One region of the Inquilinus sp. genome, then DNA from elsewhere that is predicted to be linked to it. Evidence: riboswitches for the same ligand, from Rfam matches in the RefSeq annotation. Region 1 holds a riboswitch; the other holds the start of a gene.

Evidence for each region. Region 1 has a riboswitch for S-adenosylmethionine ahead of metZ (O-succinylhomoserine sulfhydrylase). Riboswitches for the same ligand answer to the same signal wherever they lie in the genome.
Region 2: linked by a shared signal. The riboswitch ahead of AC3XYG_RS18610 (homoserine O-succinyltransferase) and the one ahead of metZ (O-succinylhomoserine sulfhydrylase) in region 1 are both predicted to bind S-adenosylmethionine.

What each region holds. Positions count from the first base shown of each region.
Region 1 covers NZ_JBYRFX010000949.1:10,867-15,271, forward strand. Annotated here, with positions in the region: gene AC3XYG_RS34145 (efflux RND transporter permease subunit) at 1-537, shown strand, start outside; gene AC3XYG_RS34150 (SH3 domain-containing protein) at 609-995, opposite strand; gene metZ (O-succinylhomoserine sulfhydrylase) at 1,167-2,381, opposite strand; SAM riboswitch at 2,422-2,498, opposite strand; gene AC3XYG_RS34160 (SET domain-containing protein-lysine N-methyltransferase) at 2,611-3,051, opposite strand; gene AC3XYG_RS34165 (GNAT family N-acetyltransferase) at 3,106-3,606, opposite strand; gene AC3XYG_RS34170 (ABC transporter permease) at 3,603-4,405, opposite strand, start outside.
Region 2 covers NZ_JBYRFX010000533.1:11,076-15,480, reverse strand. Annotated here, with positions in the region: partial or broken gene AC3XYG_RS18620 (NTP transferase domain-containing protein) at 1-1,567, shown strand, start outside; gene AC3XYG_RS18615 (iron-sulfur cluster assembly scaffold protein) at 1,564-1,980, shown strand; SAM-I-IV-variant riboswitch at 2,071-2,176, shown strand; gene AC3XYG_RS18610 (homoserine O-succinyltransferase) at 2,221-3,141, shown strand; gene AC3XYG_RS18605 (RBBP9/YdeN family alpha/beta hydrolase) at 3,242-3,790, shown strand; gene AC3XYG_RS18600 (cytochrome b) at 3,897-4,405, shown strand, end outside.

The DNA.
Region 1 (4,405 bases):
CTGTTCGCCTGTCTGTTCCTGGTCGCGCTGTATGAGAGCTGGTCGATCCCGATCGGCGTGCTGCTGTCGGTCATCGTCGGCATCGTCGGCGGCCTGGCGGCGCTGTGGATCGCGGGGCTGTCGAGCGACATCTACGCCCAGATCGGCATCATCGTGCTGATCGCCCTGGCCAGCAAGAACGGCATCCTGATCGTCGAATTCGCCAAGGCCAAGCGCGAGGAAGGCCTGTCGATCACCGATGCCGCGATCGAGGGTGCCCGGCTGCGGTTCCGGCCGGTCATGATGACCAGCTTCGCCTTCATCCTCAGCCTGATCCCGCTGGTGACGGCGGTGGGCGCCGCCGCGGCCAGCCGGCGCGGCGTCGGCACCTCGGTGTTCGGCGGCATGATCGCGGCCTCGGCCCTCGGCATCTTCCTGATCCCGATGCTGTACGTCACCCTGCAGCGGGTCCGCGAATGGGTGCATGAGAAGCTGATGGGCGCCTCGATCGCGCCGAAGCCGCCGGCCGCAACCCCGGCCGCCCCTCCGGCTGAATGAAACGGGCGGCCGAATGAGTCAGGGCGGCCCCCGCGGGGGCCGCCCTTTTCATCGGTACAGGCAGCGATTGGTTACCGGCGGCCCCAACGATCATGATCGGAGTACCACGGACGTCCGTGATAGTGGTCGCCCCAATAATGGCCGAAGTCGAACGTGACGAAAGGCACCCCGATCTGCGGGGCGACCTCGACCAGGCCACGGCGGTGGCTCTGGTAATCGGCCTGCAGAAAGCGTCCGGACACCCAGCCACGATCCGGCCCAACGCCGATGTCACACCAGTCCCAGCCTTGCTGGCAGCCGAAGATCTCGACCTGCGTACCGGGCCGCAACCTGAGGACCGCCGGGTAGTCACGCCCGGGGCCGGCCCGCAGGCTGAGCGCGGTTGTTGTGTATCCAGGCGCCGCATTCGCCGCCGGCGCCGCCAGGGCGGCGACGGCCAGCCCGGCTGCGGCGGCCATGGCAAGCTTCCATCTCATCGTTCGAACTCCAGGGACATCAGTCTTCCCCCTTCATTCGACTCAACGTAGAAGGACGCCGATCCGGTCGCCGGGAACCGCAGGCGCGGCGCCTTGCCTCACCCTTCCTGTGACTTCACCCGGCCCGCAGTCAGTCCAAGTCAGTCGGGCGGGTCAGCCCGCCCGACGGGCGGCGTCCAGGGCGCGCGACAGGTCGCGCTCCAGGTCCGCAATCCCCTCAAGCCCGACCGACAGCCGCACCAGCCCTTCGGTGATGCCCATGGCGGCGCGGTCCGCCGCCTCCATCGCCCGGTGGGTGGTGGTGGTCGGGTGGGTGGCGAGCGACTTGGTGTCGCCGAGATTGTTGGAGATGTCGACCAGCTGCAGCGCGTCAAGGAAGGCGAAGGCCGAAGCCTTGCTGCCCAGGTCGAACGCCACCAGCGTGCCGCCATTCTTCATCTGGCGCTTTGCCAGTTCGTGGTGCGGGTGGCTTTCCAGCCAGGGATAACGCACCGCCTTGGCCGCCGCATGCGCCTCGACCAGCTGCGCCAGGCGATGGGCGCTGGCAACCTGGCGTTCGACCCGCAGGGCCAGCGTCTCCAGCCCCTTCACCAGCACCCAGGCGTTGAACGGCGACAGCGCCGGGCCGGTGTGCCGGTAATAGGGTAGGAAGTCGTCGGTCAGGAACTTCTTGTCCGCCAGCACCGCGCCGCCGAGCACCCGGCCCTGGCCGTCGATTTGCTTGGTGGCGGAGTAGATCACCACGTCGGCGCCGAGTTCGAGCGGCTTCTGGCCCAGCGGCGTGGCGAAGACGTTGTCGATGAACACCTTGGCGCCGACCGCATGGGCGATCTTCGACACCGCAGCGACGTCGACGAGGTCGAGGGTCGGGTTGGCCGGCGTCTCCAGGAACACCGCGCGGGTGTTCGGCCGCATCGCCGCCTCCCACGCCGCCAGGTCGGCGCCTTCGACGAAGGTGGTGGTGATGCCGTAGCGCGGCAGGATGGTGCCGAGGATGACGAAGCAGGAGCCGAACAGCGCCCGGCTGGCCACCACATGGTCGCCGCCGCGCAGATGGCTGAACAGGGCGGTGAACACCGCCGACATGCCGCTGGCGGTGACGTGGCAGCCTTCGGCCCCTTCCAGCAGCGCGAGGCGCGTCTCCAGCACTTCCAGCGTCGGGTTGCCGTAGCGGGAATAGACGAAGCCCGGCTCCTCCCCCGTGAAGCGGGCTTCGGCCGCCGCCGCGGATTCATAGACGAAGCCCGAGGTCAGGAAGATCGCCTCGGAGGTCTCGCCATAGGGCGTTCGCCGGATGCCGCCGCGAACCAGCGTGGTATCCGGTCCGAATTCGTCTTCGGGCAGCTGTGGGGCTTGGTCTCGATCCATTCACCGACTCCTCGACTCGACCGGAGGCGGTGCGTGCGGGATCTGCGCGCAACCGACCTTTTAGCGAAGATTAGCGTGGCCGCAAGCCGGTCGGCTCAAATCACCACGGCCGTCTCAGACGGCAGACCCAAGACTTATCGGCAAACCGGCGATCGGGCAATGCGTTTTGCATCACGCCGTTGCGGCGGCCGGACGCAGCCCCGCGTCGGGTCGGCGGCTGCAGGCCCGGTCAGCCGACGGCGTGCAGCGCCCGGCTCTTGCCGCCGCGGATGCGGTCCGCGGCGCCGGCGCCCCAGCCATAATCCAGGATCAGTTCCTGCCCCGGCTCGACCGGCCGGATCGCCCGGAAGGTCAGGGACTTCGCCGCAACATCGATCTCGACATCGACATTCGGCGCGTCGCCGGCGTTGAACAGGCTGCCGATGCCCAGGCTGACGGCACGCGGCCGGCCCTCCTCCGGCCAGGCATAGACATAGTCGTTCAGGATGGTGGCTTCGCAGCGCCGCCAGTCTTCCTGGTCCAGCAGCAGCACCGGGTCGCGGCAAACCACCTCGCCGCGGGTGAACCGCCTTGTGGCGAACACGCCCCGTCCGGCCGCCGCGACCTTGCGGACGGCGTATCCCTGATTTTCCGGCATGCGTTGCGGCGGTTCATCGATGGATCGCATCATGCCGGTGAGGCTGCCCGCCCGCCGGATCAAAATTCCATCGGTATATCGGCTGCTTCAGCCCCGATCCTCGACCAGGGAGTAGAGCACGAAGGGCAGTTCGAGGCCCTCATACAGCCGCCGCGTGGTCCGGCACAGCCGGAAGCCGCGGGATTCGTAGAAGCCGCGGGCCAGCCGGTTGTGGGCGAAGCTTTCCAGTGTGCGGCAGCCGCGCTTGACGGCATCGGCCAGCAGCGCCGAACCGATCGCCCGGCCCTGCGCCGCCGGGTCGACGAACAGCATGTCGAGATGGGCGCCGGTCATCAGCGAGAAGCCGAGCGGCGCCCCGTCCGCATCGCCCCCCTTGTCGTCGACCACTGCGATGCGGAGGTCGTCCAGCCGGGGGCCGAAGCGGCGGGCGAAATCCTCCGGCCGCTTGTGGTCCAGGATCGCGGCCGGGAGGATCGGCGCGAAGGCGGTGCGGACGCTGCGGCAGGCGACCTCGGCCAGGGCCGGCAAATCGGCGGGATCCGGCCGCCGGATCGTCACCGCCGCCATCGTCCTTGCATCGCCCATCATCCGCTGCCCCGCAGCCTGGGGTCGAGCGCGTCGCGCAACCCGTCGCCCAGGAGGTTGAAACCGAAAGACGCCAACAGGATGGCAAGGCCGGAGAAGATCGAATCCCATGGCGACAGCAACAGGTAGCCCCGCGCCTCCGCCAGCATGCGGCCGAGCGACGGCGCCGGCGGCTGGGTGCCGAGGCCGAGGAAGGACAGCGAGGCTTCGACCAGGATCGCGGTCGACAGCGCCAGGCTGGCCTGCACCAGGATGACGCTGGCCAGGTTGGGCAGCACGTGGTGCCACACGATCCGGCCTTCCCCCGCCCCGATGGCGCGGGCCCCGAGCACATACTGGCTGCCGGCCACCACCAGCGCCGGGCCGCGCAGCAGGCGGGCAAAGACCGGGATGTAGACGATGCCGATCGCCAGCGCCGTGGTGGTCGGGCCGGGGCCCAGCATGGCGACGATGCCGATCGCCAGCAGGATGATCGGGAAGGCGAACAGGATGTCCATCAGCCGCATGCCGATGCGGTCGAGCCACCCGCCCCGCACCGCCGCGGCGACGCCGAGGCCGCCGCCGATCAGCAGTGCCAGCAGCACCGCGCTGGCGGAAGCGGCGAGCGAGGCGCGGTAGCCGTACAGGATGCGCGACAGCTCATCCCGGCCGAACTGGTCGGTGCCGAGCCAGAAGCCGACGTTCGGCGGCTTCATCCGCTGGATCACATGCTGCGCCAGCGGGTCGTAAGGCGCGATCCAGGGTGCCAGCACCGCTGCCGCGACCTGCAGGATCACCAGGGCACCGCCGATCCAGACCAGCG
Region 2 (4,405 bases), on a different contig from region 1:
CCGCAAGGGACGGCGGCTGAGCGAGGCCGAAGCCGCGACCTTGCGCGCCGCCGGGGTGCAGGAGATCCAGGCGGCGCGGCTGGAGCGCGGCGACATCCATGAGGACCAGGCGGCGGAGCGGGTGGCGACGGTGCTGCAGGGCCCCGGCCTGACCGCCAGCGCCGCCTTCACCGGCCGGGTCAACCTGTTCGCCGAGGCCGCCGGCGTGGTGGTCATCGACCGCGAGCGGATCGACCGGCTGAACCGGCTGGACGAATCCATCACCATCGCCACCCTGCCGGAATGGACCGAAGTCGCGCCGAAGCAGATGGTGGCGACGATCAAGATCATCCCCTTCGCAGCCCCAGGCGACGCCGTGGCGCTGGTCGAGGTGATGTCGGCGCTGCCGGAGCGCGGGCCGGCGCTGCGCCTGGGCCGCTATCGGCCGCTGAAGGTCGGGCTGATCCAGACCCGGCTGCCGACGACCAAGCCCACCGTGCTCGACAAGACGGCGCAGATCACGGCGGACAGCATCGCCCGGCTGGGCGGCACGCTGGTGCGCGAACGCCGGTCGGAACACAAGGCCCCGGCGCTGACCAGCGAGATCCGCATGGTCCAGAACATCGGGCTCGACCTGCTGCTGATCATCGGCGCCTCGGCCATCACCGACCGGCGCGACGTACTGCCGACAGCGGTCGAGGCTTCGGGCGGCATCGTCGAGCATTTCGGCATGCCGGTCGATCCCGGCAATTTGATGCTGATGGGCCGCATCGGCGCCATGCCGGTGCTCGGCCTGCCTGGCTGTGCCCGCTCGCCCAAGCTCAACGGCTTCGACTGGGTGCTGCAGCGCCTCGCCGCCGGCCTCAACGTCACCCGCCTCGACGTCATGGCGATGGGCGTCGGCGGGCTGCTGGCGGAGATCCCGAGCCGCCCCCTGCCCCGCGACCGCGCCACGGAGACGAACGGCATGCCGCATGCCCCGACGATCGGTGTCGTCGTGCTGGCCGCCGGCCAGTCGCGCCGGATGGGCGAGCTGAACAAGCTGCTGGCCCCGGTCGAGGGCAAGCCGATGCTGGCCCATGCCGTCGACGCCGCGCTCGGCGCCCAGGGCATCGGGCCGATCGTCGTGGTCACCGGCCATGAGCGCGAGCAGGTCGAGGCCGCGCTGCCGGACCGCCCCGTCACCTTCACCGCCAATCCGCGCTATGCCGAAGGGCTTAGCACCTCGCTCGCCGCTGGGCTGGCAGCGTTGCCGGACGGGGTCGACGCCGCGCTGGTCTGCCTCGGCGACATGCCGCGGATCGCGCCGCGGCTGATCGAGCGGCTGGTCGCCGCCTATGCGCCGACGGAGGGCCGTTCGATCGTGGTGCCGGTCCACCACGGCAAGCGCGGCAACCCGGTGCTGTGGGATCGGCGCTTCTTCCCGGCCATGGCCGCGGTCGCCGGCGATGTCGGCGCCCGCCATCTGATCGGCGAGCACGCCGACGAGGTGGTCGAGATCGAGGCCGGCGACCCGACCGTGCTGTTCGATGTCGACACGCCCGAGACGCTGTCGACCCTGACCGGTGCCAAAGGGGCGACGCGATGATCGATGCGCTCTACGACCAGGCGATCCTGCAGCGCGCGCGCGAGGCGATCGGCGCCGGCCGGCTGGATGCGCCGGACGGGTCGGCGATGATCGACAACCCGCTGTGCGGTGACCGCGTCACCATCGACCTGACCCTGTCCGGCGGCACCGTGGCCACGCTCGGCCATGTCGTGCGCGGCTGCGTGCTGTGCGAAGCGTCGGCCGCCTTGATCGCGGAAAAGGCGATCGGCCAGGACCCGGCTGCGCTGCGGGCGATCGCGGCGGCGATCCGGCCGATGCTGCGCGAGGGTGCCGCCCCGCCCTGGCCGGAGCTGGAGATCTTCACCCCGGTTCGCACCGTGCGCAGCCGTCACGACTGCGTCGAGCTGCCCTTCCGGGCCCTGGCGGCGGCGCTGGACGCCGCCGGCGCCTGACCCGGACGGGCCCCGGCCACCTGCGTTTCTCAACGGTCTCCGCTGCGGCATTCATCCAGTTGTAAAGAAGCAGCGGACCGGCTAGATATCGAAGCACATCAAGAGTTGGGCATGGCCCGACGCCAACCTGCTTCCCGAGCAAGGTGGCGCTCCCGAGAGGGAGGATGTGGCCGAGCCGGCAACGAAACGGGTCATGCCACTGTCGGATTTGCCCGCGCAGCCGTGGGACAGACAGAGTCGATGCCGATCAAGATTCCGGACAGCCTGCCCGCCCGCTCCATCCTGGAAGCGGAAGGGGTGATGCTGATGCTCGAGGCGGAAGCCGTGCGCCAGGATATCAGGCCGATGCGCATCGGCCTGCTGAACCTGATGCCGAACAAGATCAAGACCGAGACTCAGTTCGCCCGGCTGCTCGGCGCCTCGCCGCTGCAGGTCGAGCTTGTGCTGGTCAAGATGACCAACCATGTCCCGCGCAACACCCCCAGCGACCACATCATCTCATTCTACCGCGACTGGGAAGACATCCGCGCCGAGAAGTTCGACGGCTTCATCATCACCGGCGCGCCGGTGGAGACGATGCCGTTCACGCAGGTGTCCTACTGGGATGAGCTGCGCCGCATCTTCGACTGGACGCAGACCAACGCCCATGGCTGCTTCAACGTCTGCTGGGGCGCCCAGGCGGCGGTGCACCATTTCCACGGCATGGCCAAGCACCCGCTGGGCGAGAAGATGTTCGGCGTGTACCGGCACCAGATCCTGGAACCGGCCTCGCCCTATCTGCGCGGCTTCTCCGACGACTTCGCCATCCCGGTGTCGCGCTGGACCGAGGTGCGGCGCGACGACATCCCCGCCGGCAGCGGCATGACGGTGCTGATGGATTCGGACGAGGCGGGGCTGTGTCTGCTGGACGACCCGGTCCACCGGTCGCTGCAGATGTTCAACCACATCGAGTACGACACCAATTCGCTCGGTGACGAGTACTTCCGAGACCTGGCCGCCCGGAAGCCGATCGCGCCGCCGCACGACTATTTCCCGCAGGACAACCCGGACCAGCCGCCCCAGAACCGCTGGCGCAGCCACGCCCACCTGCTGTTCGGCAACTGGATCAACCACCTGTACCAGACGACGCCGTTCGACATGGCCGAGATCGGCAAGCGTTAGGGCTACGACAAGGGTTGGCCACGACAGTGGCCGGCGCTTGACCCCCGGCGATGGCAGGCACAATTAATGCCCTCCCCTCCCCGCTTGGCATCGAAGCTCCATGAAATCCGCCGACGCACAGATCCTCATGGTCCCGGGCCTGTCGACCCCGGACGAAGCCCATTGGCAATCGCGCTGGGAATCGCGGCTGAAGACCGCGCGCTGGGTCGGCCATGCGGACGATCCGGCCGACCGCGCCATGCGGGTCGAAGCCCTGGTCGCCGCGGTCGAAAGTGCGGACAAGCCGGTCGTGCTGGTCGCCCATTCCCTGGGCGTGCTGACCGTCGTCTTTGCTGCACCGCGCCTGAACGGCCGCGTCGCCGGGGCGCTGCTGGTCGCCCCCCCGGATGTGTCGGCCGGCGCGACGGCGGGGGGCATGGCGGTCACCGGCTATGAAGACGTGCCGCGCGACCCGCTGCCCTTCCCGTCGCTGCTGGTCGGCAGCGCCACCGATCCGCATTGCACCCTGGCGGTGGCCGAAGACCTGGCGGCGGCCTGGGGCAGCAGCTTTGCCGATGCCGGCGATGCCGGGCATCTGGACAAGACCAGCGGCCATGGCCCCTGGCCGGAGGGCCTGACCCGCTTCGCCACGCTGATGTCGCGGCTGTGATCGTTCGGCAGCCGTAACCAGGTCGGACATAATAGCGAACAGGATCCGGTCGCGATCGCGCGCCGCCAGCCCCCCGTCAGTTACCACCCCATCCACGAGCATCGATATGACGATCCAACAGGCCGTCCCGACCACGGCCCCGATCGACCGGTCCGACCGGCGCTACGACCCGGTGACGATCACCCTGCACTGGCTGACGGCGGTGCTGGTGATCACGCTGTTCGCCCTGGCCGAGACCTGGGGCTTCCTGCCGCGCGGCACGCCGCTGCGCAAGGGCGCCCAGTCGCTGCACATCTCGCTCGGCCTGCTGCTGACCGTCGTGCTGGTGGTGCGGCTGTTCTGGCGCAGCGGCCGTGGACGCCGCCTGCCACCCGCCAGTTCCGGGCTGCAGCATCTGGCCGCCAAGGCCGCGCATTATGCGCTGTACCTGCTGCTGGTGGCCCAGGTGGTCCTGGCCTTCCTGTACCGCTGGGCCCAGGGCGAGCCGTTCCAGTTCTTCGGCTTGTTCTCGGTGCCCACCGCCTTCGCCCCGGACCATGATCTGGCGGAGCTGTTCGGCGGGCTGCACTACGATGTCGCCTGGATCATCATCGGCCTGGCCGCCGTGCATGCGGT